4 regions of the Methylobacterium sp. CM6241 genome follow, and region 1 is predicted to be linked to each of the others. Evidence: predicted binding sites of a transcription regulator. Region 1 holds the regulator's gene; each other region holds the start of a gene.
The links. The regulator PhoB, encoded in region 1, activates phosphate uptake and scavenging genes when phosphate is short. The targets are predictions, from matches to a motif close to TGTCATNNANCTGTCAT.

Region 1 (5,621 bases):
CGATGAACGCGGTGAGCGACCTGGCGCGGGCGCATCGCGAGCAGACGGAGACGCTCCGGCGAATGGAGACGGTCCAGCGCGATCGGGCCCGTGCCGATGACAGGATTCGGCGCAACGCCGAACGGGACAGCCGTTCGATGCGCCGCTTCGACCGCTGAACCGGCATCGACGGCAGCCAGCGCCCTCCTCCGTTACCCGCGCCCTGTCGTCGTCAAACTCTGACGGTTGGTACCCGCCCTGGGTGTCCGAGATGGGTGGTGAGCGGATCGGCCGTTCTCCGCGAAGCTCGAGGATGGAGCTGCCGTTCCGGTTGGATCACCGAGTTACGTTCGACATGTCCGCACCGCGCGCAAGGTGAACAGCCACACGAGCAGGGCCGCAGCGCTGAACGTCGCTCCGAGCGCCGAGACACCGGGCCAGCCAGCCCGGGCATAGATGGACGTCGCAGCAGCGGCGCCGAGGGCGCTGCCCACTGAATAGAACACCATGTAGCCGCCGATGAGCCTGCTGCTGGCTTCGGGACGCAGGGAGACGATGAGGCTCTGGTTCGTGACATGAACGGCCTGCACGGCGAGATCGAGCAGGACGACGCCAAAGATCAGGGCCGGAATTGATACCGGTAGTAGCGCAATCGGCGCCCACGATACGAGCAGAAGCACGAGAGTGGCTCCTGTCGTCCATTGACCATGGCCCCGGTCCGCGAGCCGCCCGGCCCCCGTCGCGGCCATCGCTCCCGCCAGGCCTACGAGGCCGAACAGGCCAATCCAGGTATGGGAGTAGGAGAAGGGCGGCGCACTGAGCGGCAGCACCAGAGCGGTCCAGAATGTGCTGAACGACGCAAAGATCAGAAGCGCGAGAACACCCCGAACCATCAAGACCGGCTCGCTGAGGAACAGGATGGGGACCGAGCGAAGTGCAGCGACGTAGCTGCCGGTTCCGGCCGGGATCCGATGCCGTGGCAGGACGCGCACGAGCAGGCCGACGAGGGCGAGCGACAGGATCGCGGAGACCAGATAGACCGCTCGCCAGCCACCGATATCGGCCAGTATCCCGGCCGCGAAGCGCGCCGCCAGGATGCCGATCACGATGCCGCTCGTGACTGTACCGACCACCCGACCTCGTTCGGTCGGTGTCGCGAGCGTCGCGGCGAATGCGACCAGGACCTGAACCACGACGGCGAGCAACCCAACCGCCGCCATGCCGGCGAACAGGATCGCTCCGGACTTGGCCGTGGCCACTGCCACCAGCGCGAGCACCGACAGAAGCCCCTGGCCGAGGATGAGGCGACGGCGGTCGATGAGATCGCCGAGCGGCACGATGAAGATCAAGCCCAGCCCATAGCCGACCTGGGTCAGGGTCACCACGAGCCCGATCGCGGCAGGCGAGATGCCGAACTCCTGCGCCATCGCATCGAGCAGGGGCTGGGCGCAGTAGATGTTCGCGACGCTTAAGCCGGCGGCGACGGCGAAAATCAGGATCGTCGTCCTGGGCAATGCCCCCTCCGGCTCGGTAGAGGTTCGCTCATCTCTTCCGTGCGGCATGGCGGTCCTGTCGATGAAACCCAATCTGGTTTCATCTTGAGACCACTTGTACCCGGCCCATTCCAGTTCTAAATTGAGACCAGTTTGGAACGGGAGCGTACCTTCGTGGCAAAGCGCGTCAGCCTCTGGAACGCCGGGTGCCCGGTTGCGCGCGCGCTCGATGTCATTGGCGACTGGTGGTCGCTCCTCATCATCCGCGATGCTTTCGACGGTGTTCGGCGCTTCAGTGAGTTCCAGAATGGTCTCGGCATCGCCAAGGGTATGCTGGCGACCCGCCTTTGCGACCTGACCGAACGGGGAATTCTGGAGACGGCGCCCGCCTCGGACGGGACCGCCTACCGGGAATACGTCCTGACCGAGAAGGGGCGCGGCCTGTTCCTCGTCATCGTCGCGCTTCGACAATGGGGGGAGGCTCATCTCTATGGGCCGACCGATCGCCGGTCTCGCTTGGTCGATCGTGAAGTCGGGGCTCCGGTCGCTCAACTCACCTTGCGATCCGCCGATGACCGTCGTCTCGGTTGGTATGACACGCGGGTGTTGAAGCCAGACGTCACCTGACAAGGTGACGTAGCGACGTCGAAAGCGGATAAACCGCATAGCGGAGCGGTCGTTTCCGCCCATGATCAATGTCCGCTCTCAGCGGATGGCGGCGGCCGCTGGATCCGTCGACGTTGGGCCGAAAGTGGGCCCGGCAGCGGGCACCAAACGTCGGATTTCCGCCCCCAGGGCTGACGGATTCAGACATCTGCCCAATGGCTGTTCCCTCTATCCAGGAAGATTCGACAGGCGCGCCCGCCACCCGTCCCCTGTAAAAAGAGGGGGACTCAGGCTGCCCGCCAGATGGGTGAATGCCTGAGCCCCCCGGGGCGAGCACATGCCGGAACGGACAGACGTCCGAGATCGAACGCGCTATCTCGTGGCGGCCGGAATGGCATCGGTTCGCGAGGATCGCCCGGAGGCAAGGCGACCCGCCATCGTCACGATGGGGACGCTCTTTCCGGACTGAGCGGCGCGAAGCCGGCCGTGGCCTCACTCGTCCGTGGAGAACATCTCGTCGAAGGAATAGCCGGAGCCGCGCACGGTGCGGATCGGGTCGCTCTGGCGCGGGCGGTTGATCGCCTTGCGCAGGCGGCCCACATGGACGTCCACCGTGCGCTCGTCGATATAGACGTCGTGGCCCCAGACCCCGTCGAGCAGCTGCTCGCGCGAGAACACGCGGCCGGGGCTCTGCATCAGGAATTCGAGGAGCTTGAACTCGGTGGGCCCGAGATGGATCTCGCGGCCCTGCCGGCGGATGCGGTGGCTGACCCGGTCGAGTTCGATATTGCCGGCCACCAGCAGGTCCGACACATGGGTCGGCTTGGCCCGCCGCAGGAGCGCACGCACCCGCGCGAGGAGCTCCGGCACCGAGAACGGCTTGACGATGTAATCGTCGGCGCCGGTGCCGAGGCCGCGGATGCGGTCGCCCTCCTCGCCCCGCGCCGTCAGCATGATCACCGGCAGCCGCTCGGTCTCCCGCCGTGCGCGGATGCGGCGGCACAGCTCGATGCCGGACAGGCCGGGCATCATCCAATCGAGCAGGACGAGATCGGGAACCTGCTCCTGAAGGCGCAGATCGGCCTCGTCGCCCCGCGCGGCGGAATCAACGACGAAGCCCTCCGCTTCCAGGTTGTAGCGGAGGAGGAGAGTGAGGGCCTCCTCGTCCTCGACGATCAGGATGCGCGTGTTCATGCGGATGTTTTCAGGGTGATGGCGACCGTCCCGGATGGACGCGACGGCCGCGCCGAGCGTGTGCTGGAGCGGCCGGCAGGGGCAGCGATCAGGCGCTGGCGGGCATCGACACGGTAGCGTAGTTCGACGCGTCGTTCTTCGGGCGGTCCCGCTCGGCGAGCTCGTTCGTGCCGGTGACGAGATAATGGATCGTCTCGGCGATGTTGGTGGTGTGATCGCCGATCCGCTCGATGTTCTTGGCGCAGAACAGGAGATGCGTGCAGAACGAGATGTTGCGCGGATCTTCCATCATGTAGGTCAGCAGCTCGCGGAAGAGCGAGTTGTAGAGGGCGTCGATGGAATCGTCGCGCTCCCAGACGTCGAGGGCGGCCTTCACGTCCTGGCTGCCATAGGCGTCGAGGACGTCCTTCAGCTGCTCCTGCACCAGGTCGCCCATATGCTGGACGCCGATGACGATCTTCTGCGGCTGGATCTGATCGGCGATGGCGACCACGCGCTTGGCGACGTTCTTGGACAGGTCGCCGATCCGCTCGAGATCGTTCGAGACGCGGATCGCCGATACCGTCTCGCGCAGGTCGATGGACAGCGGCTGGCGCTTGGCGATGAGCAGGATCGCCCGCTCCTCGACCTCGTGCTGGATCGCGTCCAGACGCTTGTCGGCGGCGATGACAGCCTGGGCCAGGGGCACGTCCCGGCGCACCAGGGCATTGCCGGAATCGGTCATCATCTTCTCGGCGATCCCGCCCATCTCGGAAATCGAGCGGCGCAGGTTTTCCAGTTCCGTGTCGTAGGAACTGACGATGTGGTTGGGCATGCTCGCACTCCTCGACCGAGGCCGCCCCTGGCAGCCCGCATCGCATAGGATCGGGACCGGTGCCGCGGAACGCGGCCCCGGCGGGCTCAGCCGAAGCGGCCGGTGATGTAGTCCTGGGTCTGGCGCTTCTCGGGGTTCATGAAGATCCGTGTCGTCGGGCCGAACTCGACCAGTTCGCCAAGATACATGAACGCCGTGAACTGCGAGATGCGCGCGGCCTGCTGCATGTTGTGGGTCACGATAACGATCGTGAATTCCGAGCGCAGCTGCTCGATCAGCTCCTCGATGCGGCCCGTGGAGATCGGGTCGAGGGCCGAGGTCGGCTCGTCGAACAGGATCACCTCGGGACGCTGGGCGACGGTGCGGGCGATGCAGAGACGCTGCTGCTGACCGCCGGAGAGACCCATGCCGGATTGCTTGAGCTTGTCCTTCACCTCGTCCCAGAGGGCGGCCTTGCGCAAGGATTCCTCGACGCGCACGTCGAGATCGGCCTTGGGCAGCTTCTCGTAGAGACGCAAGCCGAAGGCGACGTTGTCGTAGATCGACATCGGGAAGGGCGTCGGCTTCTGGAACACCATGCCGATGCGCGAGCGCAGCTCGTTCAGATCGACCTTCGAATCGAGCACGTTCTGCCCGTCGAGGAGGATCTCACCCTCGGCACGCTGCTCCGGATAGAGGCTGTAGATGCGGTTGAAGGTCCGCAGCAGGGTCGACTTCCCGCAGCCCGACGGGCCGATCAGGGCGGTGACCTGGCGGTCGTGGAAGTTGAGGTTGACCGACTTCAGGCCGTGGAACGAGCCGTAATAGAAGTTCAGGTCCTTCACGGCGATGCGGATGGGGGCCTGATCGTCGGCCTGGTGGCGACCGGTCAGCTGGGCCTGCGTGATCGCGGGAGCGGCGTTCATCGGATGCGTGTCCTTGTCGAAAACGGGGTGGGACGGGGGCGCGGGATCAGCGCGCCCGCTCGCTCTTGATGACGAAGCGGGCCACGATCGACAGGGCGAGGATCGTAGCGGTGATGAGGAGGGCGCCGGCCCAGGCGAGCTGCTGCCAGTTCGAGTAGGGCGAGAGCGCGAACTGGTAGATCATCACCGGAAGGTTGGGGATGCCGCCCATGAGGTTGGGCGAGAACCAGCTGTTGTTGTTGAGCGCGGTGAAGAGCAGCGGCGCGGTCTCGCCGGCGATGCGGGCGAGCGCCAGGATGATGCCGGTGACGATGCCGGCGCTGGCGCCGCGCCAGGTGATGCTCTTGATGACGATGGAGGGCGGGGCACCGAGGGCCGCGCCGGCCTCGCGCAGGGTCGAGGGCACGAGGCGCAGCATGTCCTCGGTGGTGCGCACGATCACCGGGGTGGCGATGATGGCGAGAGCCACGCCGCCGGCCCAGCCCGAATAGGTCCCCATCGGCCGCACCATCAGCGTGTAGACGAACAGGCCGATGAGGATCGAGGGGGCCGAGAGCAGGATGTCGTTGAGGAAGCGGATCACGTCGGCGAGCTTCGAGTTGCGGCCGTACTCGGCCAGATAGGTGCCGG
Region 2 (5,621 bases), 1.2 Mb from region 1:
CCGCATCGGGATCGGCGTTGTCGATGATCTCCTGGAGGACGGCGCGGGCCTCTTCCTCGGTGTCGCGGGCGATGACGAAGGCGTTGACGCCGACCTTCACCGAATGGCCGTTGGCCGAGGCCTTGGCTTGGATGTCGTCCACCTGCGCCCGGATCCCCTCCGGCGTGTTGCCGTTGGTGAAGTACCAATCGGAGACGCGGGCCGCCATGTCGCGCGCCGCGCGGGACGAGCCACCCTGGAAGATCTCGGGCTGCGGGTCGGCCGGCTTCGGCTTCAGGGTGTAGTTGGTGTAGCGGTAGAAATCGCCGCGGAAGGTGAAGTCGTCCTGCGTCCAGATCCCGCGCAAGGAGCGGATAAACTCCTCCGAGCGGCGATAACGCTCGTCATGGTCGAGCCAGGGCTCGCCGATGGCGCGGAACTCACCGGAGAACCAGCCCGACACGACGTTGATGGCGATGCGCCCGTTGGTGAGTTGGCTGATCGTCGCGATCTGCTTGGCGGCGATGGTCGGGTTCCAGGGGCCGGGCAGGAGCGCGGCGATGACCTTGAGCTTCGTGGTCACAGCCAGCAAGGCGTGGCTGAACGCCACCGATTCATGCTGGTACTCGGCGCCGTAACCGGCGGTGAAGCGAATCTGCGTCAGGGCGTAGTCGAACCCCGCCTCCTCGGCGATCTGTGCGAGGCGGCGATTGTAATCCGCTTCCCAGCTCGTGCGTTGTTCGATCTTGCTGATGACAAGGCCACCGGACACGTTCGGCACCCAATAGGCAAAACGGATCGGCTCCGGAGGGCGATGGCTCGGGCGGGTCATAGTTCTATCCGCGAATGTGAGAAACCAGGCATTCATCTGGAGCGAAAGCCTCAGTTGAATACATTATTGCAGCAAGCATATTATCATTCACTGCTTGTGCTTCATCTTTGATAGATGAAATCTCTTACAAACCGGACCTATAGTCAAAGGAATGGAAATACATTTTCTTGCCGCAGACAAGGACAATCTTTCGATACGCAGCCGTTCAGCGAGAACATTCTATTTCCCCCCGTCGACCTCGCCTCGGTGAGACGATCACCCGGGGTGCATCGGACGCGTCGCGGAGCCGACCTTCGCCACAGGGTGCCGACCGCCGGCCCCTCCGTGAACGACAAGGTATCGGGGGTTTTCCCTCGCCGAATGTTTCATCGCCGCCTGGGCCTCCCGCGCTGCGGTCAACGGCCCTAGCTATCGATGCGCGAGCGATGGTAATCCCGCGTTCAGTGGTGACGGACAGAGACTCGGCCCCGGCCCGGACAGGGCGTGGCAGGGCATCTCGGATGACAGGTGGGAACCAGGCGATGACCGGCTTCGACGCTTCGACCTCTCCTTTCGCCGGACCGTCATTGCCGCGTCCGTCATCGCAGCTGGTCACCGTCTTCGGCGGTTCGGGCTTCCTCGGACGCCATGTGGTGCGGGCGCTGGCCAAGCGCGGCTACCGTATCCGGGTCGCGGTCCGGCGGCCGGACCTCGCCCTGTTCCTGCAGCCTCTCGGCAAGGTCGGGCAGATCGTCGCCGTGCAGGCGAACCTGCGCTACCCGGATTCCATCGCCAGGGCGGTGGAGGGAGCCGACGCGGTGGTGAACCTCGTCGGCATCCTCCAGGAGACCGGCAGGCAGGGATTCCTCACGCTTCAGGCTGAAGGGGCGGGCGAGATCGCCCGTGCCGCCGCCGCAATCGGCGCGCCCTTGGTCCACGTCTCGGCTATCGGGGCGGACCCGCATTCCGACTCTCTCTACGCGCGCTCGAAGGCGCTGGGCGAGGCGAAGGTGCTGGCGGCCCAGCCCCGGGCTGTGGTCCTGCGTCCCTCCCTGGTCTTCGGCCCCGGAGACAGCTTCTTCAACCGTTTCGCGTCGCTCGCCCGCGTGCTCCCGGTCCTCCCCCTCGCCGGAGCCGAGACGCGCTTCCAGCCGGTCTTCGTCGGCGATGTGGCCGAGGCCGTGGCCCGCGCGGTGGACGGGCAGGCCGAGGCCGGCCGCGTCTACGAACTCGGCGGCCCGGAGGTCGAGACCCTCGACGGCCTCGTCCGCTATATGCTGAAGACCACCCGCCGCCGCCGCCTCGTCGTCGACCTGCCCAAGCCCATCGCCATGCTGCAGGCCCGCGTGATCGAGACCGTGGACACGCTGAGCCTCGGCCTGCTGCCGGACAGCCTCAAGCTCACCCGCGACCAGGTCACGCTGCTCCAGACCGACAACGTGGTCTCGGAAGCCGCCAAGGCGGAAGGCCGCACGCTGGACGGGCTCGGCATCCTGCCCACCGCGATGGCCGCCATCGTGCCCGGCTACCTCTGGACCTTCCGCAAGGCGGGCCAGTTCTCGAAGGAGGCCTTCACCGCTTCAGAGGAGGAGGCCGCAGAGCCGTCCTCCCCGCCGGTCGCCCGGCCGAGCGGTCCCCCGATCGGCCCCGATGCGGCCGCCCCGAGCCGGATGGGCGTGCGCTGGGGCACGCGGGGATAGTACGCCGTCTGGAGTGGCGGCGGAGAACGGATGAAATCCGAAACCGGGCGAATGTTTGAAACAGACAGGTTGTGTGTAGCCGCGAAGTTTCGTCGTAGCCCGGAGAAAAGCGTCACCTGCATTGGCGTGCAGGGCTGCGCGGCTACGACGGCACCCAGAAGCTGGCTGGGCACAAACGCGTGGCGTTGATCGATGCCGAAGGGCATGTCCTGGCTTCAGCGAACGTGCAGGATCGCGTTGCGCTGGCTGCCCCTGATGACGGCAAAAAGAGATGGTCCAGCCTGCACTCAGCCAAATTCGACGGTGCCTCACGGTCGAGCGCCGCCAGGATTGGTGCCTGATCCAGGGCACGCGCCACCCCGCCATCGAGAAGCCGCCGGATCAGAGCTGCCCTCATCTTGAGCTTGTCGAAGGATGTCGTGCTGGAACAGCGCCGAGACGTTGAATGAATCTTCGGTGGGCTTCGCCATTGGGGCGGCCCGCACCGACAACGTGCCGAACGCCCTGGATGTCGCAACCAGACGGCTCGCTTGCGTCGCCGTCCTCCCGGCCAAAAATGCCCTCGACAATCCCGCATGAGAATGCAGGCCAATACAGGCTCTAGGGAGCTCGTTGCCGTCGCCGAGGAGGTCTCCTTACTGTCATGCAGTTGTGATCCAAGGGCCTGGATCATTCCCATTCATCAGGAAGGCAATGTTATGGACGGCACGCGCGCCGGGACTCGTCCTTTCGATATCGAGGCTATTCGTCGAGAGATGGCCGACGACTTCGATGAAGAATTGGAGATGGAACTAGAAGACGAGCGCCTTGAGCGACTGGTTAGCGAAATCGATGCAAGCCCGCGTCCGCCCAGCATGGACCGGCGAGTCTATTTCCGTGAGCTGTTTCGGCTCCAACACGAGCTGGTTCGTCTGCAGGATTGGGTCCAGGCCCAGAAGCTCCGCGTGGTCGTGATCTTCGAAGGGCGAGATTCGGCTGGTAAGGGCGGGGCCATCAAGCGCATCACCCAGCGTCTCAATCCGCGCGTCTGTCGCGTTGCCGCGCTTCCGGCTCCCAGCGAGCGCGAGCGCACGCAATGGTATTTCCAGCGCTACGTCGCGCATCTGCCGGCGGGCGGCGAGATCGTGCTGTTCGACCGCTCCTGGTACAATCGCGCCGGCGTCGAGCGCGTGATGGGGTTCTGCACCCCGGACCAGTACGAAGAGTTCTTCCAGTCCGCGCCGGAATTCGAGCGCATGCTGGTGCGGTCCGGCATCATCGTGCTGAAATACTGGTTCTCGATCACCGATCAGGAGCAGGAACTGCGCTTCAACATGCGCATCCACGATCCCCTGAAACAGTGGAAGCTCTCACCGATGGACGTCGAATCCCGTCGCCGTTGGGAGGATTATACCAAGGCGAAGGAAGTGATGCTCGCCCGCACGCACATTCCCGAGGCGCCGTGGTGGGTGGTCGAGGCCGTGGACAAGAAGAAGGCCCGCCTCAACTGCATCAGCCATCTCCTCACGCAGATCCCCTATGGTGACGTGGAGCACCCGCCGGTGCATCTGCCCGAGCGCATGCGCCACGAGGATTACGCCCGCCAGCCAGTTCCGCAGGATATGTTCGTCCCGGCGCTGTTCTGATCGGAGCCGAGGGCATCGAAGGCCGCCTGTCCGGTCTCCCTGCGGTTGCCCAAAGCGGCACGGATGGGCAAGACCCGTGTCGAAGAGGCCGATGAACGGCCGGTCCGGCATGGGAACCCCGCATGAGCGCCACCGACGAGATCCTGTTCGAAACCGACGATGCCGGCATCGCCCGCATCGTCCTCAACCGGCCACAGGCACGAAACGCCCTGACCTTCGCGATGTATCAGGGCCTCATCGACCTGTGCGGACGGATCGAGGCGGACGAACGGATCAAGGTTCTCGTCATTACCGGCGCCGGTGAGAAGGCCTTCGCCGCCGGCACCGATATCGCCCAGTTCCGGGACTTCTCCAGCCCGGAGGACGCCCTTGGATACGAGCGCTTCATGGACAAGGTCCTCGGCACGCTCGAGCGTCTGCGCGTGCCGGTCATCGCCGCTGTCGCCGGCGCTTGTACCGGCGGCGGTGCCGCCATCGCGGCTTCCTGCGACCTACGCATCGCCACACGCGATGCCCGGTTCGGCTTTCCCATTGCGCGGACGCTCGGCAATTGCCTGTCCATGTCGAACCTTCAGCGCCTGTCCGGCCTCATCGGTCCCGCACGGGTGAAGGACATGATCTTCACCGCTCGGTTGTTCGGCGCGGAGGAGGCGCTTTCGGCCGGTCTCGTCGGCGAAGTCGTGGAAGATGCCGCCGCTCTCGCCGCCAGGGCGACGGAACTCGCGACGCAGCTTGCCGGCCATGCACCGCTGACCCTACGCGCCACGAAGGAAGGTCTGCGCCGCCTCGCCGCCGAGGAGGAGGCATCGGAACGGCCCGACGACGATCTCATCCTCATGTGCTACACGAGCGCCGATTTCCGCGAGGGCATGGAGGCGTTCCTGGCCAAGCGCCCGCCGAACTGGACCGGCAAGTAAGGCGCTCCTCACAGAGCACTACTCTGAAGCGGATGTGGGAAGCGCGACACACCGGGATAGGGAATTCCTGCGGCCACATCGCTCCCTCGTATCGGTTACAGCTCTGTCACGCTCTGCATGATAGAGCGCGAGCGGGGGTCGGTCGCCCTGGGACACGCTTTTCCGAGGAATGATGCTCCGCTCGTTTCCTCTTGCGACCGTCGCAGCCCTGATGTCCGGCCTTGCCGTGTCTGGCGCCCACGCCCAGACCGCTGCCGAGATTGCGGCACGGCAGGCGCGTCTGGCGCTGGAGGGGCTCGATATCGGCTCACCGCGCGGCGCCGGCGGCGATCCGCAGACGTCGGTGGCGCAGTCGGTGACCTCGGCCAAGCCTTCGGCCAACCTCAACACCTCGATACAGGACCAGCTCGGCCCGTATGGCGACCCCTATGGCCTGCGTTCCTTTCTGAAGACCAAAGGCATCGAGTACAGCCTCACCTATATCGGCGAGAGCTTCGGCAACGCGACGGGCGGTGTACGGCGCGGTGCGATCGTCGAAGGGCGCCTGGATATCCAGTTCGATGCCGACCTCGAGAAGCTGGCAGGTTGG
Region 3 (5,621 bases), 1.9 Mb from region 1:
CAGGGTCCCGTAGAGGACGTTCAGTGGGTTCCAGGGCGCGTTGAAGAAGAACACGTAGCCGAGGCCGAGCACGAGGCCCGGCACCGCGAGCGGCAGCATCGCCAGCAACTGCGCGAAGGCCCGACCGGCGGGAAACAGCTTCAGCTTCTCGATGAGGTAGGCCCCGCAGAGGATCGTCATCGTGCCGATGGCCGCGACCGAGAGCGCCATGGCGAGCGAGTTCCAGTAGGGCGACCAGCCATCGGAATCGGCCGCCGCGAAGTCGTAATGGTCCAGGGTCAGGCCGAGGTTGTAGGGCCAGTAGCGGATGAACGAGGCCCAGACCGCGACCCCGTAGGTGCCCACGATCACGCCGGCCACGAGCATGGCGTAGACCAGGACGAGGCGGTCGCGGACCGGATGGGGCTTCGGCTCGTAGGGTACGGAGCGGGCCGAGAGCAGGGACGATTGCCGTCGCTGGATGAGCCGGTCGACGATGAAGGCCAGCACCGCCGGCACCAGCATCAGGAGGCCGACCACGGCGCCCATGGGGAAGTTCTGCTGGCCGACTACCTGGCGGTAGGCGTCGGTGGCGAGCACCGGGTACTGGCCGCCGATCACCTTCGGGATGCCGAAATCCGTGACCACGAGGGTGAAGACCACGAAGGCCGCGCTGACGAGGCCGTAGCGGGCGCCCGGCAGCGTCACGGTCACGAAGGTGCGCAGGCTGCTCGTGCCCATGGCGGAGGCGGCCTCGTAGAGGCGTCCGTCCGAGAGGCCGAGGGCGGTGACGAGGATGATGAGGGCGTGCGGGAAGGCGTAGAGGCATTCGGCGAGGGTGATGCCGATCGGCCCGTAGACGCTGTGGCCGAACAGGAGCCCGCGTAGGAAGCCCTGGTTGCCGAGGATGTAGGTGAGCGCGATCCCCGAGAGCAGCGAGGGCGCGAACAGCGGCAGCAGGGCCAGGGCCAGGAATAGGGCCTTGAACGGCATCGCCGTGCGGGTGAGCGCGTAGGCGTAGCCGAAGGCCAGGGGCACCACGAGTGCCACGACGATGCCGGCCACGGTGAGGCTGTTGAGCAGCGCATCGACCAGGGTCGGCGTCGCGAAGTAGGTGCGGAAGTTGGACAGGCCCGCCATCCCGCCATCCGGCGCCTCCAGGCTCTTGATCAGCAGCGTGCCCAGCGGCAGCGCGATGATGAGCAGAAGGAACAGGCACAGCACCGCGATCAGGGCGGTGCCGATGGCGGCTTCGGGCACGGTGCGGCGCTTGGCGGGCAAGGCCTCCGGCAGGGACAGGACCGCCTCCGGCAGGGACAGGGCCGCCTCCGGCAGGGACAGGGCCGCCTCCGGCAGGGACAGGGCCGCCTCCGGCAGGGAGACAACGAGGGGAGATGTCCCCAGGACGGACTCGGCCATGGCGCGGCTCACGGGCGGGCGGCCACGGGGAAGGCCCGCAGGGCCGCCGGCGGCAGGGAGACGTAGAGGTACTGGCCTTCCGTCAGGGCGAGGTCGCCGTGGAGATTGGCCGAGACGTCGGCGACCAGGGAGCCGCCCAGGTCGAGGCTCGGTTCCAGGCGGGCGCGGGTGAAGGCTCCGAGGAATTCGAGGCTGCGCACCCGCACCTGGAAGGCGTTGACGTCGGTGGGATGCACGTTGCCGACCCGGATCTCCTCCGGGCGGAAGCCGAGGCGCACGGGACTGCCGGGGACGAAGCCGCGCCCGTCCTCGCAGACGAGATCGACGGCACCGACCCGGATTTGCCGGGCCGATCCCACCCGGGCGTCCAGGAACGTCATGGCGCCGATGAAGTCGGCCACGAAGGCGCTAGCCGGGTTCCGGTAGATCTCCGCCGGGGTGCCGACCTGCTCGATCGCGCCGCGATTCATCACCACGACCCGGTCGGCCATGGCGAGCGCCTCCTCCTGGTCGTGCGTGACCATGATGGTGGTGATCCCGAGGCGCTTCTGAAGCTGGCGGATCTCGTCGCGCAGCCGGGTACGGACCTTGGCGTCGAGGGCCGAGAGCGGTTCGTCGAGGAGGAGCAGGGAGGGCGAGGTCGCCAGCGCCCGGGCGAGGGCCACCCGCTGCTGCTGGCCCCCCGAAAGCTGGACCGGATATTTAGGCCCCTGCTCGGGCAGCCCGACCAGGGCCAGGAGTTCGGCGACCCGCGCGGTGACCTGCGCCTTCGGCATTCGCCCGTTGACGAGGCCGTAGGCGACGTTGGCCGCCACCGTCAGGTTCGGAAATAGCGCGTAGGATTGGAACACGATGCCGAAGTCGCGCGCCGCCGGGGGCGCCGTCGAGACGTCGACGCCGCCGATCACGATACGTCCCGAATCCTGACGGTCGAGCCCGGCGATCAGGCGCAGCAGGGTGGTCTTGCCGCAGCCGGAGGGACCGAGGAAGCAGACGAACTCGCCCCGGCCGATTTCCAGGTCGATTCCGTCGAGGGCGGTGAAGGCCCCGTAACGCTTCGACAATCCCGAAACCCTGAGGAACGGCGTCGCATCGCGAAGCGTCATGGCGGTGCCCCCTACTCTTTCGTGTGGTCGTTCAGGCTCGCTTTGCGTCGTCGCGGCTACTTCTTGGCAGCCTTCGCCTCGTAGCGGCGCGACCATTCGGCGAGCACCCGCTCGCGGTTGTCGGCCATCCAGCCGAGATCGTTCTTGATCATCGCGGCCTCGGCATTGGCGGGGTAGTTCGCCGGCACGTTGGCGACGCCCGGATAGGCCACCACCGCGTAGCTCTTGGCGTAGAGTTCGTTGGCGGCCTTGGTGGTGCCCCAGTCGGCGACCTTGCGGGCCAGATCCAGGTGCTTGGTGGTGCCGACGATGGCGTAGGCCTCTTCGTCCCAGCCCGTGCCGTCGGCGGGGACGACGACGGCCAGCGGTGCGCCCTTCGTCTTCTCCGAGGCGCCGCGCATGTCCAGCGACAGGCCGGCGGTGCGCTCGCCGCGCGCCGCCTGGACGCAGGGAGCCGAGCCGGAATGCAGGTAGGCGGCGATGTTCTCGTGGAGCTTGTCCATGTAGGCCCAGCCGGCCTCCTCGCCCATGCCCTGGAGCCAGCCGGCCACCAGCAGGTAACCGGTGCCCGAGGAGGCGGGATGCGGCATCACCACCTTGCCCTTGAGTGCGGGCACCAGGAGATCGGCCCAGCGCACGGGGGTCTTCACCCCGTCCTTCTCGGCTTCCGCCGTATTGAAACAGACCACGCCGATGGAGGCGTCGGTTCCGGTCCAGCTGTAGGGGCCGATGGAATCGCGGAAGGCGGGCTTCAGCGCGTGGGCGCCCTTCGGCTCGTAGGTGGCGAGCAGGCCCTGCTTCTCGAACAGCAGCAGGCTGGAGGCAGCCAGCCCCATCACCATGTCGGCGCGGGGATTATCCTTCTCTGCCAGGAACCGTGCGGTGATGACGCCCGTCGAATCGCGCACCCAGACCACCTCGACCTCCGGCACCGCCCGCTCGATCCCGGCTTTGAAGGGAACGAGCTGATCGTTCTCGAGGGCCGTGTAGATCGTGAGCTTTGTGCGCTCGGCGGCCATGGCCAGGGTCGGCGACGTCAGGGCGAGGGTCAGAGCGAGGAGGCCGAGGATCTTCATCGATAATGCTCCGGAGTCTTGTCGTTCCGACGTTTAAATCCTGATGCATGACAGGAAGAAGACAAAACCCCGTGCAATCAAGTCCAGGCTTTTTGCATATGCTGCCTATTACAAGATCATGGCGCAGAATTACTTACGTTGATTGCGGACAGCCGAAATCGACCCCCGGCGCTTGGCCGCGGGTCGATGTTGAAACCTTTCGATTGCTCCCGTGAAACGGTCTCCAGCCGTGACGCGGTGTCCCTTAGAGTGTTCTCCGCCGAAGCGGATGCCGGTTCGGCGAAAAGGAGCGCGGCAAAACAGAGGTCTAGAGCTGCATCCGACCCAACGTGGTCGGGTGCCGCTCTAGCAGGCCTGTGGCATGCGTCCGGCCGCCAGCAATCCGTTGATATCGGCGACGACACCCGGCAGGTCGGCGATCGTGTCGATGAGGAAGTGGGGCTTGGATTCCGCGAACAGGGTGGCGATCCGCGTCCGCTCGGCGGCGAGGCGATCGGCGGACAGCGCCCGGAACGCGTCGTAGGTCAGCCCCAGCGCGTTGCCCGAGCAGGTGAGCGCCACCGTCCACATGCCGGCTTTGCGGCCTTCGAGGATGCCCGGCACCGTGTCGTCGACCTTCACGCAGGCGGCGACGTCGTCGATGCCGAGCGCGATGACGTTCGCCAGCGCCTGGGCCGGAAAGGGGCGCCCGTTCGGAACCTCGTCCGTGGCCACCACATGGTCGGCGACGTAGCCGTTGGTGGCGGCGAGTGCGACCACGCGCTCCATGACGCGCGCCGGGTAACCCGAGCAGGAGCCGATCTTGAGCCCCCCTGCCCTGAGGTCGGCGATGGCGTCGAGGGCGCCGGGGATCACCGCCGAGTGCTCGGCGATCTTCTCGATCTGCAACGGCATGAAGCGCTCGTAGATCGCGGTGACATCGGAGTCGGTGGCCGGATGCCCGTGGGCGGCCGCATAGCGCGCCGCGATCTCGGGCTGGTTCAGGAGCGTGCGGATGTGGTCCCACTTGCCCATGCCCATGGGCCCTCGCGCCTCGGGCAGGCTCACGGCGACGCCGAATTCCGCGAAGGCCTCGACGAAGATCTGGGTGGGCGCGAAGGAGCCGAAATCGACGACGGTGCCGGCCCAGTCGAGGATCGCGGCCTGGAGTTTTCTCGGGGGGGTGTAGGACATGGCGGGACTTTCCGGGTGACCCGCGGAACGCGCGGGAGGCCGAGGAACGGGCGGTCAGACGGTCGTGATGCTCAGGTCGGTGAACACCGCCGCGACGGCCTCGACCGCGCGCTCCATGTCGGTGGATTCGACGTGGCCGATGCAGCCCACGCGAAACGTCTCCAGCTGCGTGAGCTTGCCCGGATAGAGGATGAAGCCCCGTGCGCGGACGGCGGCGTAGAAATCGGCGAAGCGGTACTTCGGGTCGCGCGGGGCGTGGAAGGTCACGATGATCGGCGCCTGGATCTCGGGCGCCAGGAAGGATTTGAGGCCGAGGCGCTCCATGCCGCGGATCAGCACCTCGCAATTGCGCGCGTACTTGGCGTGGCGGGCCGGCAGGCCGCCCTCCTCGTCGTATTGCAGCAGCGCCTCGTGGAGCGCCGCGACCACGTGGGTCGGCGGGGTGAAGCGCCACTGCCCGGTGCGCTGCATGTAATCGTACTGGTCGCTGAGGTTCAGGGCCAATGAGGCCGAGTTGCCCTCGGCCCGCGCCAGGGCATCCGCCCGCGCGATCACGAAGCCCATGCCGGGCACGCCTTCGAGGCACTTGCCCGAGGCGGCGATCAGCGCCTCGAACGGAACCGTGGCCGCGTCGATGGGGAGCGCCCCGAAGGAGCTCATCGCATCGACGATGAGGCCGCGCCCGTGGCGGGCGACCATTGCGGCGATCTCCGGCAGGGGGTTGAGGATGCCGGTGCTGGTCTCGCAATGGATCAGCCCGACATGGCTGATCGTGGGATCGGCCGCGAGCAGGCTGTCGACGGCCTCGGGCGTCGTGGGCACGTCGTCGGCGGTCTCGTAGACGCTATGATCGCGGCCCAGAGCTTCG
Region 4 (5,621 bases), 1.0 Mb from region 1:
CCCAAGGGCGCAAGGACGACTGGATCGTCACCCTGTCCGACAAGGCATGGGCCACCGCCTCGGAAGAAGAGAAGGCCCAGGCTCAGGCCCAGGCCCTCCAGGCTCAGTCGCAGGTCACCGGATCGTCCCGGCGCCGTCGCTAGAGCTGCACCCGACCACGTTGGGTCGGGGCACATCTCTAGGCCTTTGTTTTACCGCGCTCTTTTTCGCCGAACCGGCATCCACTTCGGCGGAGAGCGCTCTAGGCGATCCGGGAAGGGAGCGACAGCCGGCTCCCGGCAGGCTCATTTCGTCCGCGCCGCGATCGCCGTGACGAAGGACGGACGCGACAGCGTCGCGTCGATATAGGACGCGAGCTTCGGCCAGCGGCCGGCATCGACCGGCTCCTTGGCGAGACGCAGGTTATGAAACGTCGTCGCCACCGAGATGTCGGCGATGCTGAACGCGTCACCTACAAGGTACGGGCCGTCGATCTGGCTCTCCAGGTAATCGTAGAGTTTCGGGAACTCGTCCGTCACCGCCTTCACCGCCACGGCCTCGTCGCCGGGCTTACCCATCAGGACAGGCTTCACGACACGCTCGGCGAAGGGCTTGATCAGCACCGCGAACAACTCGGTATCGCCGAACTTGTCGAACCAGACGGCGCGCGCGCGGTCCTTCGGCGCCTGTGGCCACAGGACCGGGCTCGGATACTTGGCCTCGATATAGGCCGAGATCGCCGACGAATCGGCCAGCCGAAAGCCGTCATCCTCGAAAGCCGGAATCTTACCGAGAGGGCTGCAGGCCTGGAACGCCTCGTCCGGCGCGTGGAAGAACACCGGAACGTGCTCGAACGTGATGTTCTTCTCGGCGAGGGTGACGAGAATCTTGCGGACGAAGGGCGAATAGCTCGTGCCGTAGAGAATCATGCGAAGGGAAGGCCTGTTGGATCGGGGAGGGTGAGGCGGGCCGCGATGGCCCGTGCCTCGGGTGACCTCAGATAGGGCCCGGATCCCGTTCGATCACCCCATGCACGGCATAGCCGCCGAAACGCTGCGCCACGCGTGCCCGCCGTCGGGAAAGGCGCGCCACATCGGCGAGGGCGTCGGCGAGTCCCTGTCGCGGGGTGACGTGAAACCCAGCGAGCCATCGGTTGAGCAGCCATCTCGCCGGCTGCGGCAGACCGCCCTGATCCCCGAAATCGACGATGTGCAGAGAACCGTCCGGAGCGAGGTGACCGGCCGCCTCGGCGAGGACGGCGCGCCAGGGCGGGATCATCGACAGGGCGTAGGAGATCACGATCCGGTCGAAGACCGCCTCCCCGAACAGGGCGGCCGGATCGAAGGCCGTGGCATCGCCACGGGCGAGGCGGATGCGGTGGGCGAGGCCCGCGCGGGCGGTGGCGCGCCCCGCTGTCGCCAGCATCTCGGTCGAAACATCGAGGCCAAAGCATCGGGCATCCGGGTAGGTTCGCGCGATGCGCACGAGGTTGCGCCCGGTGCCGCACCCGATCTCCAGCACGCTCCCCCCGGCGGGAAGCCGGAGATCCGCGACCATGCCGTCTCGGCCGAGGAGGTAGAACTTCCGGCTCGCATCGTAGATGTGCCGCTGGTAGCGGTACATCCGGTCCATCAGCCGCGCCGCCTCGCTCATGAAGAGGCCAGACGGTAGAGGTGGAACGCCCCATAGATCGACGACCGGTCCTGCTCGCCGAGTCGACGGCTCTCCTCCTCGGCATAGTCCCAGGCGCCGAGGATGGAATCCGGGACCCGGCCGGGCAGCCGACGCTCGTCCGCTGCCGTCCGGAAGATCACGCGGGCGCCAGGCCGAGCCGCGCGGGTGATCTGGGTCCACAGGTCGGTGAGGTCGGCATCCGTCATCCAATCCTGCGCATCGAGAAGGATGACGGCATCGACGCTGGCGGCCGGGCTCTCCCGCAGGAATTCGGTCATCGATTGCTGGCGGAAGTCGAGGCGGCCGGCGCGCTCGCGTAGAGCCGCGTGGTTCCCGGCCTGGAGATAGGGCGGCAGCGATGCGTCGGGCGCGGTGTCGTAGGCCCGGCCGAAGGCCTGCCAGGCGAAGTAGTTGGATCGGATCGGGAAGCCGCAGGCGAGCCGCTCCAGACGGTGGCGCAAGACGGCCGCCATCCCGCCGGGGCCATCGCCCGCCAGAGCCACGTATTGCGCGGGCGGGATGCCGAGGCCGTAGAGCGAGGCCGGCTGGCGGATGAGCCAGCGGATGAAGGCCTTCTCGAAGAGCGGGGCCAGTTCTTTCTCGAAGATCGTCCGCTGTTCGGCGAGGTCCCGCGCCTTCAGAACGGCACTGAGATCGCAGCCGTAGCGGCGGGCCAGCCAATGGCCCGCGCCGATGAAACGCCCGAGCAGGCCGTAGCGGTAGAAGCCTCGCTCGAAGGCCGAGATGCGACGCCCGCCATCGAGACGCCGCGTCTCCCAATAGGCCCGGGACGTGGCGTCGAGATGCGGCCGGATGATCTCGTCATAGGCGGCCACGTTCTCGGGCCGGGCGGGGCGGCCGAAGAAGCCGAAGTACGCGGCATGGTCGGGCAGGTGCCGGAGGGCGGCGAGTTTCAGCCTCCCCAGGGCCACATGGGCGCCGTTGAGGTCGACGGCGCTGATCCGTGCCGGGTTGGCCGTGAGGTAGGAGAGCGCGTTGCAGCCCCCCGAGGCGATGGTGACGACGTGGTCCTCCGGCCGCAGCCGGAGCGCCGCCATGTCCACCACCGGGTCTTCCCAGATCTGCGGATAGACCAACCCGCTGAAGGCCGCCGTGAACAGGCGTTCCGATACTCCCGCCTTCGAGAAGGCCCGGTTGCGATGGACGGCCTGAGTGAGACCCAGATTCGTCTCGCGGCGGATGGCCCGTGCTGCGCGCGTCATGAACGGTCTCACGTCGCTGGTTGGCGTGAACGATTCCAGGGCCGTTACGGCATGTGCATGACCGCCCGGTGACGGAGGATCGTCTCCGAACGGGTCCGATGAGAGATCATTCCTTTACCCGGGGCAGTCGCGCCCAGAACGTCGCTAGCTCAGCCCTCGAACTCGGGCCTCGGATCAGCGCGGTCGCAGCTCGATCGTCACCGGCACGTGGTCGGAGGGCTTTTCCAGGCCACGCAGATGCTTCTGCACGGAAGCCGAGACCAGACGGTCGGCGGCCTGGGGCGAGAGCAGCAGGTGGTCGATGCGGATTCCCTGGTTCCGCTGCCAGCAGCCGGCCTGGTAATCCCAGAACGTGTAGAGGCCCGGCCGAGGGTCGCAGGCGCGCAGGGCCTCGGTGAATCCTTCGGCGAGGAGGGCGCGGAAGGCGGAACGAGTCTCGGGCAGGAACAGCGCGTCGTTCACCCAGGCGCTCGCATCCGCCGCGTCCTCGGGCTCGGGAATCACGTTGTAATCGCCCGCCAGGACCAGGGCCTGCTCGTCCGCCAGGAGCGCGCGGGCGTGCGCCCTCAGCCGCTCCATGAAGCCGAGCTTGTAGGTGTATTTCGGTCCCGGCGTCGGATTGCCGTTGGGCAGGTAGATCGAGGCCACCCGGACGGGGGCCACATCCTCTCCCGAGATCAGCGCCTCGATGTAGCGGGATTGCTCGTCGGTCTCGTCGCCGGGCAGGCCACGGCGGATCTCGCTCATGGTGAGCGGCGCCCGCACCAGCAGGGCCACGCCGTTATAGGCCTTCTGTCCCAGCGTCTCGACGGCGTAGCCCGCCGCCTCGATCTCGGCGCGGGGAAAGCCCTCGTCCTGGCATTTCAGCTCCTGCAGGCAGACCACGTCGGGCTTGGCCTCGTCGAGGAAGCCGACGAGATGGCCGACCCGCTGCTTGATCGAATTGACGTTCCAGGTGGCGATCCGCATGGGCTCTGAGATCCGGTCGGAGAGGGCCGCCCGTCATCGGGCCTTCGCGTCGGGCTGGCAAGGTATGCGCACACGAGGAAGACCGGATGTCCGACGGCTGGTTCGCACCGATCCGGGCCTATTGCGAGCGCGGGGATGCGGGCTTCTGGGCCGAGCCGCTGAACGCCGCCTCCAACGCCGCCTTCCTCGTTGCAGCGTTCCTGGCTTTTCGCCTCGCCGGCTCCGGCCCGAGACGAGACCGAGCGGCGACGGCGCTGGCCGGGCTCGTCGCCCTCGTCGGCATCGGGTCCAGGCTGTGTGAAAACGTGCTGATCTGATAGGGTAAATTCCGATCTTGGAGGTCGGGATGAAGCGCTTCATCGCAGGTGAGGATCGTCAGCAGATCACGCTGCTTCCCGATTGCCTGGACGACTATATCACCGCCGACAATCCGGTTCGCCTCGTCGAAGTGTTCGTCGATGAGCTCGATCTGACGGCACTCGGCTTTGCAGGCGCGGTGCCGGAGGCGACCGGCCGTCCGGCCTATCACCCGGCGACGCTGCTCAAGATCTACCTCTACGGCTACCTCAACCGTGTCCCGTCGAGCCGTCGGCTCGAACGCGAGAGCCAGCGCAACGTCGAGCTGATTTGGCTGACCGGTCGGCTGATGCCCGACTTCAAGACGCTGGCCGACTTCCGCAAGGACAACGGTTCTGCCATCCAGGCCGCTTGCGCGCAGTTCGTGGTGCTGTGCCGGCGGCTGAACCTGTTCAGCAAGGCCGTCGTCGCGGTCGACGGCAGCAAGTTCAAGGCGGTCAACAACCGCGACAAGAACTTCACCGCCGCCAAGGTCGAAGCCCGGATGGCGCAGGTCGAGACGAGCATCGGCCGTTACCTCGCGGCGCTGGACCGGGCTGACCGCGAGCCGAGCGACATCGCCGAGGCGCGCACGACGCGGCTCAAGGAGAAGATCGCGGGCTTACGCGAGCAGATGCAGGTTCTCCAGGCGAGAGGCCGGCAGGTCGAGGCTGCGCCCGATCGCCAGATCTCGCTGACCGATCCCGATGCGCGCTCCATGCCGACCAGCGGCAAAGGCACCGGCATGGTCGGCTACAACGTCCAGGCGGCCGTGGATGCCGAGCATCACTTGATCGTCGCCCATACGGTGACCAACATCGGCAATGATCGGACCCAACTCGCGCCGATGGGGCTTCTGGCGCAGGCAGCGACAGGATGCGACACGCTTACGGTGCTGGCCGACCGGGGCTACCTCAACGGCGAGCAGGTCCTGGCCTGCGAGGGGACCGGCGTGCTGCCCTGCGTGCCAAAGACCCTGACCTCGGGCCATGCCAAGCGTGGCCTCTTCACGGGACAGGACTTCGTCTACGACGCCGAAAACGATCACTACACCTGTCCCGCCGGCCAGCACCTGACCAAGGGGCCGGCCCGGTCCGATCGCCGGGCCGAGGGCGACGAGATGGACCACTACCGCAACCTGACGGCCTGTCTCGATTGCGCGCTCAAGCCCCGCTGCACGCCGGCGGAGACGCGGCGTGTCAAACGCTGGGTGCACGAGGGCGTCCTCGACGCAATGCAGGCGCGGCTCGACCGAATGCCAGACGCGATGAAGATCCGTCGCCAGACCGTCGAGCACCCATTCGGCACGCTGAAGGCCTGGATGGGAGCGACCCACTTCCTGACCCGGACCTTGGCCAGGGTCAGAACAGAGATGAGCCTGCAGGTTCTGGCCTACAACATGAAGCGGATGATCCAGATGTTCGGGGTCGGTCCGCTGAT

Region 2: a site for PhoB is predicted at 3,130-3,146, ahead of ppk2 (polyphosphate kinase 2). Genes of this name have one in related genera too.
Region 3: a site for PhoB is predicted at 3,628-3,644, ahead of ACYQR9_RS16225 (putative 2-aminoethylphosphonate ABC transporter substrate-binding protein). Genes of this name have one in related genera too.
Region 4: a site for PhoB is predicted at 2,934-2,950, ahead of ACYQR9_RS20370 (BtaA family protein). Genes of this name have one in related genera too.

The regions. Positions count from the first base shown of each region.
Region 1 is NZ_CM139246.1:205,592-211,212, forward strand. It holds gene ACYQR9_RS00980 (hypothetical protein) at 1-158, shown strand, start outside; gene ACYQR9_RS00985 (MFS transporter) at 324-1,541, opposite strand; gene ACYQR9_RS00990 (winged helix-turn-helix transcriptional regulator) at 1,647-2,099, shown strand; gene phoB (phosphate regulon transcriptional regulator PhoB) at 2,571-3,272, opposite strand; gene phoU (phosphate signaling complex protein PhoU) at 3,361-4,086, opposite strand; gene pstB (phosphate ABC transporter ATP-binding protein PstB) at 4,173-4,991, opposite strand; gene pstA (phosphate ABC transporter permease PstA) at 5,038-5,621, opposite strand, start outside.
Region 2 is NZ_CM139246.1:1,376,605-1,382,225, reverse strand. It holds gene sfnG (dimethylsulfone monooxygenase SfnG) at 1-811, opposite strand, end outside; gene ACYQR9_RS06430 (complex I NDUFA9 subunit family protein) at 1,333-2,490, shown strand; gene ppk2 (polyphosphate kinase 2) at 3,189-4,115, shown strand; gene ACYQR9_RS06420 (enoyl-CoA hydratase/isomerase family protein) at 4,238-5,032, shown strand; gene ACYQR9_RS06415 (carbohydrate porin) at 5,202-5,621, shown strand, end outside.
Region 3 is NZ_CM139246.1:3,457,446-3,463,066, reverse strand. It holds gene ACYQR9_RS16235 (putative 2-aminoethylphosphonate ABC transporter permease subunit) at 1-1,398, opposite strand, end outside; gene ACYQR9_RS16230 (putative 2-aminoethylphosphonate ABC transporter ATP-binding protein) at 1,407-2,504, opposite strand; gene ACYQR9_RS16225 (putative 2-aminoethylphosphonate ABC transporter substrate-binding protein) at 2,561-3,580, opposite strand; gene phnX (phosphonoacetaldehyde hydrolase) at 3,926-4,753, opposite strand; gene ACYQR9_RS16215 (2-aminoethylphosphonate--pyruvate transaminase) at 4,808-5,621, opposite strand, start outside.
Region 4 is NZ_CM139246.1:4,350,046-4,355,666, reverse strand. It holds gene ACYQR9_RS20385 (tetratricopeptide repeat protein) at 1-143, shown strand, start outside; gene ACYQR9_RS20380 (glutathione S-transferase family protein) at 285-908, opposite strand; gene ACYQR9_RS20375 (class I SAM-dependent methyltransferase) at 976-1,632, opposite strand; gene ACYQR9_RS20370 (BtaA family protein) at 1,629-2,876, opposite strand; gene xth (exodeoxyribonuclease III) at 3,051-3,845, opposite strand; partial or broken gene ACYQR9_RS20360 (ceramidase domain-containing protein) at 3,932-4,141, shown strand; gene ACYQR9_RS20355 (IS1182 family transposase) at 4,192-5,621, shown strand, end outside.